2 regions of the Streptosporangium sp. NPDC087985 genome follow, and region 1 is predicted to be linked to the other one. Evidence: predicted binding sites of a transcription regulator. Region 1 holds the regulator's gene; the other holds the start of a gene.

Region 1 (7,909 bases):
CGGGCCGCATCGGCCTTCCCGGCGCTAGACGCCTGCCGATGCGGCTGCCCTTCGCATGAGCGGAGGGTTTTTCTATTGGGTCGGATGGGTCAGATCATCTGCGCAGACGTATACCGAGGGAAGATTGACGTGAGCGAGCAAGCCGACATGCAGAGCGACGAGCAGCACTACGACCCGCAGGCCCTGCAGGTCAAGTGGCAGCAGCGGTGGGAGGAACTCGATCCCTTCCGGGCCTCCGACGATCCCGCCGACCCGCGCGAGCGGCGCTACCTGCTCGACATGTTCGCCTATCCTTCCGGCGATCTGCACATGGGGCACGCCGAGGCCTTCGGCCTCAGCGACGTTCTGGCGCGCTACTGGTTCCAGAAGGGTTACAACGTCCTGCACCCCATCGGGTGGGACTCTTTTGGCCTGCCCGCCGAGAACGCCGCGATCAGGCGCAACGCGCACCCGGCAGAGTGGACCTACGCCAACATCGAGACCCAGGCCAACTCCTTCAAGCGCTACGCGGTCTCCGTCGACTGGTCCCGCCGCCTGCACACCAGCGACGTCGCGTACTACAAGTGGACCCAGTGGCTGTTCATCCGCTTCTTCGAGCGCGGTCTGGCCTACCGCAAGGGCGGTCTGGTCAACTGGTGCCCGAACGACCAGACCGTGCTAGCCAACGAGCAGGTCGTGGCCGGCAAGTGCGAGCGCTGCGGGGCCGTTGTCGTCCGCCGCGAACTGACCCAGTGGTACTTCAAGATCACTGACTACGCCGACCGGCTGCTGGACGACATGGCCCAGTTGGAGGGCGGCTGGCCGGAGCGCGTGCTGACCATGCAGCGCAACTGGATCGGCAGGTCCGAGGGTGCCGACGTCAACTTCGTGATCGAGGGCCGCGACGAGCCGGTCACGGTCTACACCACCCGTCCCGACACCCTGTACGGCGCGACCTTCTTCGTGGTCGCTCCGGACGCGCCGCTGGCCGAGGAGATCGTCACAGACGACCGGCTCGAGGCATTCGAGGCCTACCGGGCCGAGGTGGCCAAGCTCTCCGACATCGACCGGCTGTCCACGGACAAGGAGAAGACCGGTGTCTTCCTGGGCCGGTACGCGATCAATCCGGTCAACGGCGAGCGCATGCCGGTCTGGGCGGCCGACTACGTCCTGTCCGACTACGGCCACGGCGCCATCATGGCGGTCCCCGCACACGACCAGCGCGACCTGGACTTCGCCCGCACCTTCGGTCTGCCGGTGCGGGTCGTGGTCCACACCGGCCTGGCCGACCCGGGCGAGACCGGTGTCGCCACCGCGGGAGAGGGGTCCCTGGTCAACTCGGGCCCGCTGGACGGCCTCTCCAAGGCCGATGCGATCGCCAAGATCACCGAAGTGCTGGTCCAGCGCGGCACCGGCAAGGCGACGGTCAACTTCCGCCTGCGCGACTGGCTGCTGTCCCGCCAGCGCTTCTGGGGCTGCCCGATCCCGATCATCCACTGTGCCGACTGCGGCGAGGTCCCCGTCCCGGACGACCAACTGCCCGTCACCCTGCCCGACCTGCGCGGTGAGGCGCTCGCTCCCAAGGGCGTCTCCCCGCTGGCGTCGGCCGACGACTGGGTCAACGTCTCCTGCCCCAAGTGCGGAGGACCGGCCCGGCGTGACACCGACACGATGGACACCTTCGTCGACTCCTCGTGGTACTTCCTGCGCTACGCGGACCCGTCCTACGAGGATGGTCCGTTCGACGTGGAGAAGATCCGCCAGTGGGGTCCCGTCGACCAGTACGTCGGCGGCGTCGAGCACGCGGTGCTGCACCTGCTGTACTCACGGTTCTTCACCAAGGTCCTGCACGACATGGGCATGGTCGACTTCACCGAGCCCTTCACCCGCCTGCTGAACCAGGGCCAGGTGGTCAACCAGGGCAAGGCGATGTCCAAGTCCCTGGGCAACGGCGTGGACCTGGGTGAGCAGATCGACGCCTACGGCGTGGACGCCGTCCGGCTGACCATGGTGTTCGCCGGTCCGCCGGAGGACGACATCGACTGGGCCGACGTCTCCCCGGCAGCCTCGCAGAAGTTCCTGGCCCGCGCGTTCCGTGTCATGGCCGAGGCCGGTGCGGCCTCGGCACCCGGCGCGGACGCCGCCACCGGTGACCTGGAGCTGCGCAAGGCCGTCCACCGGACCATCGATGAGGTCACCAAGCTGGTCGACTCCCACCGGTTCAACGTGGCGGTGGCCCGCATGATGGAGCTGACCAGCGCGGCCCGCAAGGCCATCGACTCCGGTCCCGGCGCCGCCGACCCGGCCGTCCGTGAGGCCGCCGAGACCCTGGCCGTCATGCTGTCCCTGGTCGCGCCGTACGCTGCGGAGGAGGGCTGGGAGCGGCTGGGCCACCCCGCCTCGGTCGCCACGGCCGGATGGCCGGTGGCCGAGCCGGCCCTGCTGGTCCAGGACTCCGTCACCTGCGTCGTCCAGGTCGCGGGCAAGGTCCGCGACCGGCTGGAGGTCTCTCCGGAGATCTCTGAAACCGACCTGGAGGCTCTGGCGCTGGCCTCGGACAAGGTCCAGGCACTCCTGTCCGGCACTCCTCGCAAGGTCGTCGTCCGCGCGCCCAAGCTGGTCAACATCGTCCCGTAGTGACTTCGGGGCGCCCGTGCGGCGGGCGCCCCGAGCCCGGGTCACCGCGACGTGTCGGCTCGGATCCCTCAGGCCGTTGATCCGCGCTTCCCACACCGCTTAAAAGCTCTGTCCCTTTTCGGACCTTCTCCGCGTGGCCGGTGGCCGGAGAAGGAAGACAACGGCTGACAGGGGGATGAGGCATGCGGGTGTCAGTGCTCGGGATGGGCAGCATGGGCCGGGCGATGGCCCTGCGACTGCTCGAACGCGGTCATGTGGTCAGGGTCTGGAACCGGACGCCCGGTAAGGCATCCGAGGTGATCGACGCGGGCGCCGTCGAGGCGCCCTCACCGGCCGAGGCCGCACGGGATGCCGACGCGGTGCTGATGTCGCTCGCCGATGATCAAGCGGTCCGTGACGTCGCGGCCCGACTGAGTGATCTCGGCTCCGATCCCGGTGGTCCGGTCGTGGCAGACATGAGCACCGTCTCTCCGGACACGTCCCGCGCGCTGGTGGGGCTGGTGCCGGGGGGCCGGTCCGTGGCCGCACCCGTTCTCGGGGGGCCGCAGGCCGTCCTCAGCGGACAGGCCACAGGCCTGCTGGGCGGTGAACGCGGCCTCGTGGACCGGCTGGAGCCTGTCTGGTCGGATCTTTTCACCGTCCACCGCTACTGCGGGGACGATCCCGGGAACGCCCTGACCTTCAAGCTCCTGAACAACTACCTGCTGATGGCGGGTGTCGCCGTCGTCGCCGAGGTAGTGGCCACGGGCCAGGCGGCAGGGCTCGACGAGGCGGTGCTGAGGGATCTGCTCTTTCAGTGGCCGACCGTCGCGCCTGGTCTGCACAACCGGCTCGACGACATTCTCCATGGTGACCATCGCGGATGGTTCGCGACGCGGCTCGGTGCCAAGGACGTGCGGCTCACTGCCGAGGTCGCGGAGTCGAAGGGGCTTGAGCTGCCGATCGCCCGGCTGATCGAGCAGCGTTACGAGGAAGCCGCCGAGCACGGCTGGAACGACTCTGACGTAACCGCGGTTGTGGAACTGCTCCGCGGGCAGCGCGGTTGAAGGTCGCCACCGTGGAAGCGGTCGGCCGAGGGCGGACCGCAGATCGGGCCCAGCCGAGGGCGGAGGCTCAGCCGTACGGTATCGAGGCGGCCAATGGCTGTGGCGGCACCCCACAGAAGTCGCGCAGAAAAGGAGAGGCCCCCGGGTCCGCAGGGACGCTCTCCTCCGCTGTGCCGTCTCAGAGCTTGCGCAGGACCGCCACGACCTTGCCCAGGACGGTGGCCTCGTCGCCGGGGATCGGGTCGTAGTTCGGGTTGTGCGGGACGAGCCAGACGTGGCCGTCCTTGCGCTTGAAGGTCTTGACCGTGGCCTCGCCGTCGATCATCGCGGCGACCACGTCACCGTTGTCCGCGACGGGCTGCTGGCGGACCACCACCCAGTCGCCGTTGGCGATGGCGGCCTCGATCATCGAGTCGCCGGTCACCTGGAGCAGGAAGAGCGTGCCCTCGCCGACAAGTTGCCTGGGTAGGGCGAAGACGTCCTCGACGCTCTCCTCGGCGAGGATCGGGCCGCCGGCGGCGATCCGGCCGACGAGCGGCACATAGGCCGCGGTCGGGCGGCTGACCGGGGTCTCGTCCTCGCCCGTGGAAGGATCCATCCACAGCGCCGGCTCTCCGGGAAGACGCACCTCGAGTGCGCGAGGGCGGTGTGGATCGCGGCGCAGGTATCCCTTGCGCTGCAACGCCGTCAACTGGTGCGACACGCTTGAGGTGCTGGTGAGCTGCACCGCCTCGCCGATCTCCCGCATGGAGGGCGGGTAGCCGCGCTGCTGCACCGAGTCACGGATCACCTCAAGGATCTTCCGCTGCCTGGGGGTGAGGCCAAGGGAGTCGCGCCTGCGCACCGCCAGGTCACTGACGGCCGAACCGTTCTTGTCGTGTTCGCTCATACGATCTCCTCGCCTCCCGGTCTGTATTTCTCGCGTCGCACACGGCGACCGTACCCCTGTTGAAGATCATATTCAAACAATTGTTCGAGTCGTTCTCGAAATCAGTCAGTGACGCGGTGTACGACATCGTACGGGAGTTCGATCGACACCGTGTTCGATTCGCCGATCTTTCTTCGATACGTGTTCGGGCAGGTCGAAGACATGAGGGGTGCCGTGAAAACGGGGCGAGGCGGCGGGAGGGGTCGGGTGGGCGCCCGTCCGACCGGCAGGAACCGGCGGGGAACCTCCGATATCCTGGTCCGCCGGGCCGGCTCGCCGGACGGGGGGCTCGCCCCCGACGGGCAGCCGGATCATGAATCTCTGCGGTCTGTCCGGCTCTGTGATCCGGCCGGGGACCCGGCTCTTTCTCCCGGCGGGTCCGCCTCCTGGATAGGTCTCCGGAGGGGTGACACGCCCGGCTCGGATGAATGTGATGGGCTGATCAGCGACTTCGCCTGACGGGGCCTTCCCAACTTGCGTTCATGGGCCGACCCTCCTACCGTTGGACCACAACATCTAGTGGCATCACCGGCGCACTTCACCATAAATTGTGTTTCCATTACCGCTTCTCGACTATCGAGAGGCGCGCGCGAGCATCTCGTCATGGACGCTGTGGGAGTGGGCGAAAGAGTGGGCCGCTTGCCGGGTCAAGGAGGCGACACGCGTGCACTGTCCGTTCTGTCGGCACCCTGACACCCGGGTCATCGACAGCCGGTCCACCGAGGATGGCGGGGCCATCCGCCGCAGGCGCACGTGCCCGGAGTGCGGGCGCAGGTTCACCACGCAGGAGACCGTGCTGCTCATGGTCAGCAAGCGCAGCGGGGTGACCGAGCCTTTCTTCAGGGAAAAGGTGATCGCGGGCGTCCGGCGGGCATGCCAGGGACGCCCGGTCAGTGAAGACTCGCTGGCCCAGCTGGGCCAGCGAGTGGAGGAAGGCATCCGGGCGACCGGGTCGGCGGAGATCGCGGCCCATGAGGTCGGGCTGGCGATCCTGGGGCCGCTCCGCGAACTGGACGAGGTGGCCTATCTGCGGTTCGCCTCGGTCTACCGAGGCTTCGAGACTCTGGCGGATTTCGAAACCGAGATCAAGCAGCTGCGGACGGATCGTTCCGTCAAGCAGGACTGAACATACCCCGGGCGCCGGGGGACAGGGCGGCGCGTTGATGTGGTCCGACTCGAGGGCTCAGCGGAGCCCCGGAAGGGGGAAGTCATGACGGAGACGGTCGGTGGCGCAGCCGCGCGTGGGGGCAAGCGGTTGCGCAGGGGTTTGAAGATGAAGCGGATCTTCACTACCCCCGGAGTGCATCCCTATGACGAGGTGCGCTGGGAGCGCCGCGACGTCGTGATGACCAACTGGCGGGACGGCTCGATCAACTTCGAGCAGCGGGACGTGGAGTTTCCCGTCTCCTGGTCGGTCAACGCCGCCAACATCGTGACCACCAAATACTTCCGTGGCGCGGTCGGCACCCCGCAGCGCGAGTGGAGCCTGAAGCAGCTCGTCGACCGGGTGGTGGGCGTCTACACCAGGACCGCGGTCGAGCAGGGCTACTTCGCCGGCGACGAGGACGCCGAGATCTTCGACCACGAGCTCAAACACGCCCTGGTCAACCAGATCTTCAGCTTCAACTCGCCGGTCTGGTTCAACGTGGGAACCGCTTCGCCGCAGCAGGTCAGCGCCTGTTTCATCCTGGCCGTCGACGACCAGATGGAATCCATCCTCGACTGGTACAAGGAAGAGGGTGTGATCTTCAAGGGCGGCTCGGGGTCCGGCGTCAACCTCTCCCGGATCCGCTCGTCGAAGGAACTGCTCTCCAGCGGCGGCACGGCCAGCGGCCCGGTCTCCTTCATGCGTGGCGCGGACGCCTCCGCGGGCACCATCAAGTCCGGCGGCGCCACCCGCCGCGCGGCCAAGATGGTCGTCCTGGACGTGGACCACCCCGACATCGAGGAGTTCATCGAGACCAAGGCGCGTGAGGAGGACAAGGTCCGCGCGCTGCGCGACGCCGGGTTCGACATGGACCTGGGCGGCAAGGACATCGTCTCCGTCCAGTACCAGAACGCCAACAACTCCGTACGCGTCTCCGACGAGTTCATGCGCGCGGTGGAGAAGGGCGAGGAGTTCGGCCTGCGTGCCCGGCTCACCGGCGAGGTCATCGAGAAGGTCGACGCCAGGGGCCTGTTCCGTAAGATGGCGACGGCCGCCTGGGAGTGCGCCGACCCCGGTGTCCAGTACGACGACACGATCAACGACTGGCACACCAGCCCGGAGACGGGCCGCATCACCGCCAGCAACCCGTGCTCGGAGTATCTCCACCTGGACAACTCCTCCTGCAACCTGGCCAGCATCAACCTGATGAAGTTCCTGAAGGACGACAACTCCTTCGACATCGCGAACTTCGTGATGATCACTGAGCTGATCATCACCGCGATGGATGTCTCCATCACCTTCGCCGACTTCCCGACGGAGAAGATCGACCAGACCACGCGCGCCTACCGCCAGCTCGGCATCGGCTACGCCAACCTCGGCGCGCTGCTCATGGCCACCGGCCATGCCTACGACTCCGAGGGCGGCCGGGCCATCGCCGGTGCCATCACCTCGCTGATGACCGGTGCCTCCTACCGCCGCAGCGCCGAACTGGCCGGGGTCGTCGGGCCGTACGACGGCTACGCCCGCAACGCCGACGCCCACAAGCGCGTCATGCGCAAGCACGCCAAGGCGAACGACGACCTGCGCACCCTGGAGTCCATGGACGGGGCCATCCACGCAGAGGCCTCCAAGCAGTGGCAGGAGTGCCTCCGCGTCGGAGACAAGAACGGATACAGAAACGCACAGGCCTCACTGCTGGCGCCCACCGGCACCATCGGCCTGATGATGGACTGCGACACCACCGGCATCGAGCCCGACCTCGCCCTGGTCAAGTTCAAGAAGCTCGTCGGCGGCGGCTCCATGCAGATCGTCAACCAGACGATCCCGCGCGCGTTGCGGCAGCTGGGCTACCCGGAGGAGCAGGTTGAGGCGATCGTCGAATACATCGCCGCCAGCAGCCACGTCGTGAATGCTCCCGGCCTCAAGCCCGAACACTACGAGGTGTTCGACTGCGCGATGGGCGAGCGGGCGATCGCCCCGATGGGCCACGTCCGTATGATGGCCGCCGCCCAGCCGTTCCTGTCCGGTGCCATTTCCAAGACGGTCAACCTGCCCGAGTCGGCGACGGTCGAGGACATCGAGCAGGTCTACATGGAGGGCTGGAAGCTCGGCCTGAAGGCCCTGGCCGTCTACCGTGACAACTGCAAGGTCGGCCAGCCGCTCTCGGTCGCC
Region 2 (7,909 bases), on a different contig from region 1:
CCCGGTAGTAGAGCATCGAGTAGATGAGCACCAGGCCCAGGCCGATCGCGCCGGCGATCAGACCGCCGCGGAGCTGGTCGGCACCCAGGATGGAGGAGACCTCCTCGATGGAGCTCTTCTTGAACTTCAGCGGCAGCGCGCCGAACTTGAGCTGACCGGCCAGTTCGTCGGCCGTCACCTGAGTGAAGTTGCCGGAGATCTGTGCCCGGCCGCCGGTGATCGGTTCCTGGATGACCGGCGCGGAGATCACCACGCCGTCCAGGACCATGGCGACCTGGTTACGCGGTGCCTGCGAGTTGAAGGCGGTGGTGGTGACCTTCGACCACTGGTCCGGGCCCGGCCCCTTGAAGGAGAGCTGGACGAGCCACTCTCCGGTGGTCCGGTCCACGCCGGAGGTCGCGGTGTCGATCGAGGAGCCGGTCACGGCCGCCTTGTCGAGCACGTATTTGGCGCTGCCGTCCTGGCTGCAGCCGACGAACTGCTTGCCGGGATCGTCCTGGGCGCCCTGGCCTCTGTCCTTGGCGCAGTCAAGCGTCTGGAACTGCTTGAGCACCGCCGGGTCGATGCCGGTGGTGTCCACCCCCGCCATCGAGTCGTCGGTCGGGGCCGTCGGACTCGGCGTGGCGGAGGGGGCGGCGTTCTTGCCCGCACCGTCCGCGTCCGCGCTGTCCTTGTCCCCGCTGCCTTTGTCTCCACCGCCTCTGTTTCCGCTGCTCTTTTCTCTGTTATTCCTCCCCGACCTGGCCGAGGGGTCGGGTGTGGCACCCGGGCTCGGGTTGGTGAGCGCAGAGGAGAGGGCACGTCCGGCGGGCGTGGCGCTCGGGCTCGGCGTGACCGCCCGCGACGACTTGCCCGCGGTCGGAGAGACCGACGGCGTCGGCGCCTCGGTGGGCATCTCACCGGGAGGCGGAGGCGACCCGGCCGCGACTGCCATCACCTGGCGGAACCGCAGCTCCGCGGTGGTGCCAACCAGCTTGACGACTTCCTCCTGGCCGGCTCCGGGGACGGAGATGACGATGTTGTCACCGGACTTGGCAACCTCGGCGTCGGAGATTCCGCTGCCGTTCACCCGGTTTCGGATGATGCCCACTGCCAGGTTGAGGCTCTCATCGGTGGGAGCGCTGCCGTTCGGCGTGACGGGCTGCAACGTCACTGTCGTGCCGCCGGCGAGGTCGAGGCCATATTCCGGGGCGAATGCTTTATTCAGGAACATCACCCCGCCCATGGCGAGAATGATCGCCAGAAGCACCAGGAGCACGCGCCCCGGTCTGCTCTGGCCGCTGGTCGGTCGGGCCACTGGTCGTCAGTTCTTTCGGCTATAGGGGATGGTGGGTGAGCCTGCTTATCACTTCTTCTGCGAGTCCTGACCTTCGGCCTGCGGCTTCACGGTCTCCATCACATTGTCGTCGACGACGTCGGCGACATCGATGCTCTTGGCATCGTCACCCTCGACGTCGTCGACCGGGGTCAGCACACGGCCAATCGCGGCCTTGACCCAGCGGGTCTCGACACCGGGGGCGATCTCCAGGATCACATCATCGGCATCGATCGCCACCACGGTCGCGAAGAGACCGGTCGTGGTCATGATGCGGCTCCCCGGAATCAGAGAGTTCTGCATCTGAACCTGCTCCTGCTGCCGCTTACGCTGCGGCCGGATGAGCAGGAAGTAGAACACCACGACCATCAGAGCGATCATGATAAGGCTCGAGTAGTTGCCGCCCATGGGGCCGCTCCTTACGCTTTAAGAATGACCGGCCTGTCGCCGGACGTCATATACGGCACGCCGCTCAGCACGTCAGCCTACACAGCCAGCCAAGCCACGGAGTTTAGGCGAGCTGTTAGGAGTGCGGCAACGAGGTCACGAACTGGCGCGCGGGGAAGTTCCCATTTCGATACCGTTGTCATCGATCTGTGATCAACTTCGTACGGTTTCTCCACCATGCCCAACGTCAGGCATGACCCGAATCATCCCCAAGGTCGACGATCATCGAGGCGCCGAACGCGTCCGGAGGCGGCGTCAGACCCAGATGGACCCAGGCGGCGGCGGTCGCGACCCGGCCCCGGGGAGTGCGCGCCAGCAGGCCCTGGCGGACCAGGAACGGCTCCGCGACCACCTCGACCGTCTCCGGCTCCTCCCCCACCGCCACCGCCAGCGTGGACAGCCCCACCGGGCCGCCCCCGAACTTGCGCAGCAGCGCCCCGAGCACCGCCCGGTCCAGCCGGTCCAGCCCTTCGGCGTCGACCTCGTAGAGGTTCAGCGCCGCCGAGGCGACGTCCCTGGTGACCACCCCGTCGGCCCGCACCTCGGCGAAGTCGCGGACCCGGCGCAGCAACCGGTTGGCGATGCGGGGCGTGCCCCGTGACCGGCCCGCGATCTCGTACGCCGCGTCGCGGGGAAGTTCCAGGCCGAGGAGCCGTGCGGAGCGGTCCAGCACCTGTTCCAACTCGGCCACCTCGTAGAACTCCATGTGGGCGACGAAGCCGAACCGATCGCGCAGCGGCGCGGGCAGCAGCCCGGCCCGGGTGGTGGCCCCGACCAGGGTGAACGGCGCGACCTCCAGCGGGATCGCGGTCGCCCCCGGCCCCTTGCCCACCACGATGTCGACGCGGAAGTCCTCCATCGCGAGATAGAGCATCTCCTCCGCGGGGCGGGCCATCCGGTGGATCTCGTCGATGAAGAGGACCTCTCCCTCCGAGAGGGTCGACAGGATCGCCGCGAGGTCGCCCGCCCGCTCCAGCGCGGGTCCGGAGGTGATCCGGAGCGGCACGGCCAGCTCTGTCGCGATGATCATGGAAAGGGTCGTCTTACCGAGGCCGGGACCGCCGCTCATCAGCACGTGGTCCGGTGGCCTGTTACGCCGCAACGCGCTCTGCAGCACCAGGGACAGCTGCTCGCGCACTCGGGCCTGGCCGATGAACTCCTCCAGCCGCTTGGGGCGCAACGCCGCCTCGATCAGCCGCTCGTCGCCCTCGGCGTCCGGCGCCACCAGATCCCGATCGAAACTCACGCCGGTCCACCTTCACTCATGCGGGCGGCTCCCATGTCGCCATGCCCGTCTCGGCTCTCCGCGCCCGCGCGGGCGGATCCTGTCTCGCCGTGCCCGTCCGGGACCCGCATCGTGGAGTGCCCCTCACCTGACGCTCAGCGCGCGGAGCGCGGCCTTGAGCAACGTCGCCACCTGTGGAGAACGGCCCTGTGCCACCTCGGCGTCGGCCTGGGAGGTGACGGCGGCGACGGCCTCGTCGGCGTCCTTCGACGAGTAGCCGAGACCCACCAGGCCGGAATGGACCTGGTCGCGCCAGGCGGGCGCGGGCGCTCCGCCGTTGAGGGCGGCGTTGACGGCCTGATCAGGCGTGCCGAGCTTGTCCTTGAGGTCGACGATGATCCGCTGGGCACCCTTGGGGCCGACCCCGGGAACCCTGGTCAACGCCTTCACGTCGGCGCTCGCCACGGCCATCCGGAGCGCGTTGGGAGTGTGGACGGCCAGCATCGCCAGAGCGACTTTGGGACCGACCCCGTTGGCCGTCTGCAGCATCTCGAAGATGCCACGCTCGTCGTCGTTCCCGAAGCCGAACAGTGTCAGCGACTCTTCCCGGACCACGAGCGAGGTGGCCAGCCGGGCCTCCTCGCCGACTCTGAGCGTCGCCAGCGTGCCCGGCGTGCAGTGGACCAGCACGCCCACCCCGCCGACCTCGACCACCGCGCCGTCAGGCGCGATCGCGGCCACCCGTCCCCGCACCGAGGCGATCACTGTGTGGTTCCTCTCGAGTATCCGGCCCGGCCCCGACCCCGGAAGTAGGCGGCGGCGGTCGTCCCCGGCCCGGTCTTGGTTCTGGCCAGTGCCTCGGCCAGCCGGTTCTGCGCCCCGCCCCGCCACACGTGGCAGATCGCCAGCGCCAGCGCGTCGGCGGCGTCGGCGGGCTTGGGCATCGCGTCCAGCCGCAGCAGCCGGGTCACCATGGTTCCCACCTGCTGCTTGTCGGCCGTGCCACTGCCGGTGATCGCCGCCTTGACTTCGGACGGCGTGTGCAGCGCCACCGGCAGTCCCCGCCGGGACGCACACAGAATCGCCACAGCGGACGCCTGCGCGGTGCCCATCACGGTCCTGAGGTTGTGCTGGGCGAAGACCCGCTCCACAGCGACCGCGTCGGGCTCGACCTCGTCGAGCCACTGTTCGATACCCGTCTCGATCGCCACCAGCCTGGCCCCGATCTCGTCATCGGCCGGGGTCCGGACGACGCCGACCTTGACGAGCTTCAGCGGCGCTCCAGGCCGCCCTTCGACCGCCCCGAGCCCACATCGGGTCAGCCCCGGATCGACCCCCATCACCCGTAGCTCGGGCAATCGCACCGGCACGCCTCCACTCGCCGAACACCTGTTCGGTGCCCGACTCTACCGCTTGGGAGCACGCCGCGCACGGCTGCCCGCACCGTCGGTCAGAAGCAGCCAGGTAGGTACGGCCTGGCCTGGAAGGCGGCGTCAGGGGCCTCAACGGTCGGCTCGAAGCCCCTCAGGCGACGGAACCTCCGCCCCCCGGCGGCGGGTCGGGCGCTTCGAGGGACCTACGCGTCGAGCCTCTCCAGAACCTCGTCGGAGACGTCGAAGTTGGCCCAGACGTTCTGGACGTCGTCGCTGTCCTCCAAGGCGTCGATCAACCTGAAGACCTTGCGCGCGCCATCCTCGTCGAGGGGGACGTTCATTGTCGGCAGGAAGCTGGACTCCGCCGAGTCGTAGTCGATCCCGGCGTCCTGCAGGGCCTTGCGGACCGGGACGAGGTCGGTGGCCTCGGAGACGACCTCGAACTGCTCACCCAGGTCGTTGACCTCCTCGGCACCCGCGTCGAGGACCGCGGTCAGCACGTCGTCCTCCGACAGCTCGCCCCGGGGGACGAGAACGACGCCCTTGCGGTTGAACATGTAGGACACCGAGCCGGGGTCGGCCAGCGAGCCACCGTTGCGGGTCAGGGCGACACGGACCTCGGAGGCCGCGCGGTTGCGGTTGTCGGTCAGGCACTCGATGAGCACCGCGACGCCGCCGGGGGCATAGCCCTCGTACATGATGGTCTGCCAGTCGGCGCCGCCGGCCTCCAGGCCGCCGCCACGCTTGCGGGCGCGCTCGATGTTGTCGATCGGGACCGAGTTCTTGCGCGCCTTGGTGATGGCGTCGTACAGCGTCGGGTTACCGTCCGCGTCAGGGCCGCCGGTCCGGGCCGCGACCTCGATGTTCTTGATGAGCTTGGCGAACAGCTTGCCGCGTTTGGAGTCGAGCGCGGCCTTCTTGTGCTTCGTCGTCGCCCATTTGGAGTGGCCGGACATCGGCTAGAGCTCCCTCACCATCTCAACAAAATATGAATGCACGCCGGCATCCCCGGTAAGTTCCGGATGGAAGGACGTGGCGAGCAGCGGTCCCTGACGGACCGCGACGATCCTATCCCCAGCTTCGGCCCGAGCCAGCACTTCTACGTCGGAGCCGACGGATTCCACCCACGGGGCACGGATGAACACCGCGCGCAGCGCACCGCGGCCGGCGAAGTCGATGTCGGCCTCAAAAGAGTCGATCTGGCGGCCGAAGGCGTTGCGGCGGACCACCATGTCGATGCCTCCGATCGTCTGCTGACCGTCGGCACCGGCTACGATCCGGTCGGCCAGCATGATCATTCCGGCGCACGAACCGTAGGCGGGCATACCGTTCTTGATCCTCAGCCGGAGCGGCTCAAGCAGGTCGAAGGTGTCGGCGAGCTTCCACATCGTGGTGGACTCCCCGCCGGGGATGACCAGGCCGTCGACCGCCTCCAGTTCGCCGGGCCGCCGCACGGTTACCGCCTTGGCTCCCGCCGCCTCCAGCGCGTGCAGATGCTCACGCACGTCTCCCTGCAGGGCGAACACACCGATCGTCGGGGCGATGCTCACCAGTGGTCCTTTCAAGGTGCCTGAAATGCCTTCTCAGCGTATGGCCACGGCGCGCGTCGCCCAAAACCGGGCCGGGCGGCGGCAGGGACGCCGTGCGAGGGGAAGGTGGCGAGCCCGTCCCACCGGCCCCGCTGGGCGCCGCATGTCGTCACCCCACGGGACGGGCCCGCGACGGAACGGAAAAGGCGGCACCCTTCACGAATGCCGCCTTTTACACAAATTTCTACCAGCCGCGCTCGGCCAGGCGGTGCGGGACCGGGATGTCGTCCACGTTGATGCCGACCATGGCCTCACCCAGACCACGGGAGACCTTGGCGATGACGTCAGGGTCGTCGTAGAAAGTGGTGGCCTTGACGATCGCAGCGGCACGCTGGGCCGGGTTGCCGGACTTGAAGATGCCCGAGCCGACGAACACGCCCTCGGCACCGAGCTGCATCATCATCGCGGCGTCAGCCGGGGTGGCGATGCCACCGGCGGTGAAGAGCACGACGGGCAGCTTTCCTGTCTTGGCGACCTCGGCGACCAGCTCGTACGGCGCCTGCAGCTCCTTGGCCGCGACGAACAGCTCGTCCTCGGGCAGCGAGGACAGACGCTTGAGCTCGCCCCGGATCTTGCGCATGTGGGTGGTGGCGTTGGAGACGTCACCGGTGCCGGCCTCACCCTTGGAGCGGATCATCGCCGCGCCCTCGGTGATCCGGCGCAGCGCCTCACCAAGGTTGGTCGCACCACAGACGAAGGGCACCGTGAACCGCCACTTGTCGATGTGGTTGGCGAAGTCCGCGGGGGTCAGCACCTCGGACTCGTCGACATAGTCGACGCCGAGCGACTGGAGAACCTGGGCCTCGACGAAGTGGCCGATGCGGGCCTTGGCCATGACGGGGATGGAGACGGCGTCGATGATGCCGTCGATCATGTCGGGGTCGCTCATCCGGGAGACGCCCCCCTGGGCACGGATGTCGGCGGGAACCCGCTCAAGGGCCATGACGGCGACAGCACCGGCATCCTCGGCGATCTTGGCCTGCTCGGCGTTGACGACGTCCATGATGACGCCGCCCTTGAGCATCTCGGCCATACCCCGCTTTACCCGGGCGGTTCCGGTGACGGTGGTCTCGGTGACTTCGGGCGTGCTGCTGGACACGGTCTCTACCTCACGACGGCTGATTGCGGATCACGGGCCGTCCGTGAGGACGGGCACCACGTCTCCATGGTAGGCGCTGATCCACCTGTCCCCCTACATGCCATCCTGTCGTCATCCGTCGTCCTTCTTGGACAGCATGGTGAGACGGGGATCAAGGGATGATGGGCTTACGGGACGTCAGGACGACCCAAACCTGCCCGGGGGCGAAGTTCATCGGCTCCCCCGCCGCGGTGGTGAAGACAGTGCCGTCCTCCTCCGTCTCGCGCGACCATCTGGCCTTGAAGGCCTGGCCGTCGCGGAGCACGATGGCACTGCCCTTGCCGGTGCTGTGCACCAGGGGCGTGTAGCTCTGGTTCTTGTCGTGGAACTCCGAGCGCTCGGTCTTGGTGTACTGCACGACGATCGTGGGCGCACCGAGCTGACCGCCCTCGGCGGCCATGTCCTTCTTCCCGTCCTGCCAGATCAGCCACTTCCCGGCGGCCTCCGACCAGGCGAAGGTGAACCGGGCCGACGGGTACTTCACGCTGAACGTCTTCCGGGGTACACCGCCCTCGGGAGCGTCACCGAAGGTGAAACCTATGTCCTTGGCCTTGCTCGCCTTGGGTGCCTGGGCCAGCAGCTGCTTGGTGTTGGCGAACAGGTTGTAGGGCGCGTAGCGGCCGGGCTGGCGGAAGTAGGCGCCCGGAGCCCGGCTGTCGGAGACGTCGAACAGCGACGACTGCGCGATGATGGGAAGCATCTTGGTCTGCGCGCCCGAGTAGGCGAAGGCGGGCTTGCCGAACTGCGGAACGATGTGCATATCGGAGATACGGGCGCTGCGGACCGGGCCGATCTGGGGCGGGAACTTCGAAGAGAAGATCG

What was found. The regulator LexA, encoded in region 1, represses DNA repair genes until DNA is damaged. The targets are predictions, from matches to a motif close to TCGAACANNTGTTCGA.
Region 2: a site for LexA is predicted at 4,369-4,384, ahead of ruvC (crossover junction endodeoxyribonuclease RuvC). Genes of this name have one in related genera too.

The regions. Positions count from the first base shown of each region.
Region 1 covers NZ_JBIUTQ010000015.1:75,428-83,336, reverse strand. Annotated here, with positions in the region: gene leuS (leucine--tRNA ligase) at 148-2,616, shown strand; gene ACIN94_RS24075 (NAD(P)-dependent oxidoreductase) at 2,799-3,662, shown strand; gene lexA (transcriptional repressor LexA) at 3,841-4,551, opposite strand; gene nrdR (transcriptional regulator NrdR) at 5,255-5,716, shown strand; gene ACIN94_RS24060 (vitamin B12-dependent ribonucleotide reductase) at 5,801-7,909, shown strand, end outside.
Region 2 covers NZ_JBIUTQ010000002.1:722,995-730,903, reverse strand. Annotated here, with positions in the region: gene secD (protein translocase subunit SecD) at 1-1,258, opposite strand, end outside; gene yajC (preprotein translocase subunit YajC) at 1,346-1,723, opposite strand; gene ruvB (Holliday junction branch migration DNA helicase RuvB) at 1,950-3,008, opposite strand; gene ruvA (Holliday junction branch migration protein RuvA) at 3,132-3,752, opposite strand; gene ruvC (crossover junction endodeoxyribonuclease RuvC) at 3,749-4,327, opposite strand; gene ACIN94_RS08690 (YebC/PmpR family DNA-binding transcriptional regulator) at 4,564-5,316, opposite strand; gene pdxT (pyridoxal 5'-phosphate synthase glutaminase subunit PdxT) at 5,320-5,910, opposite strand; gene pdxS (pyridoxal 5'-phosphate synthase lyase subunit PdxS) at 6,134-7,048, opposite strand; gene ACIN94_RS08675 (DUF3048 domain-containing protein) at 7,200-7,909, opposite strand, start outside.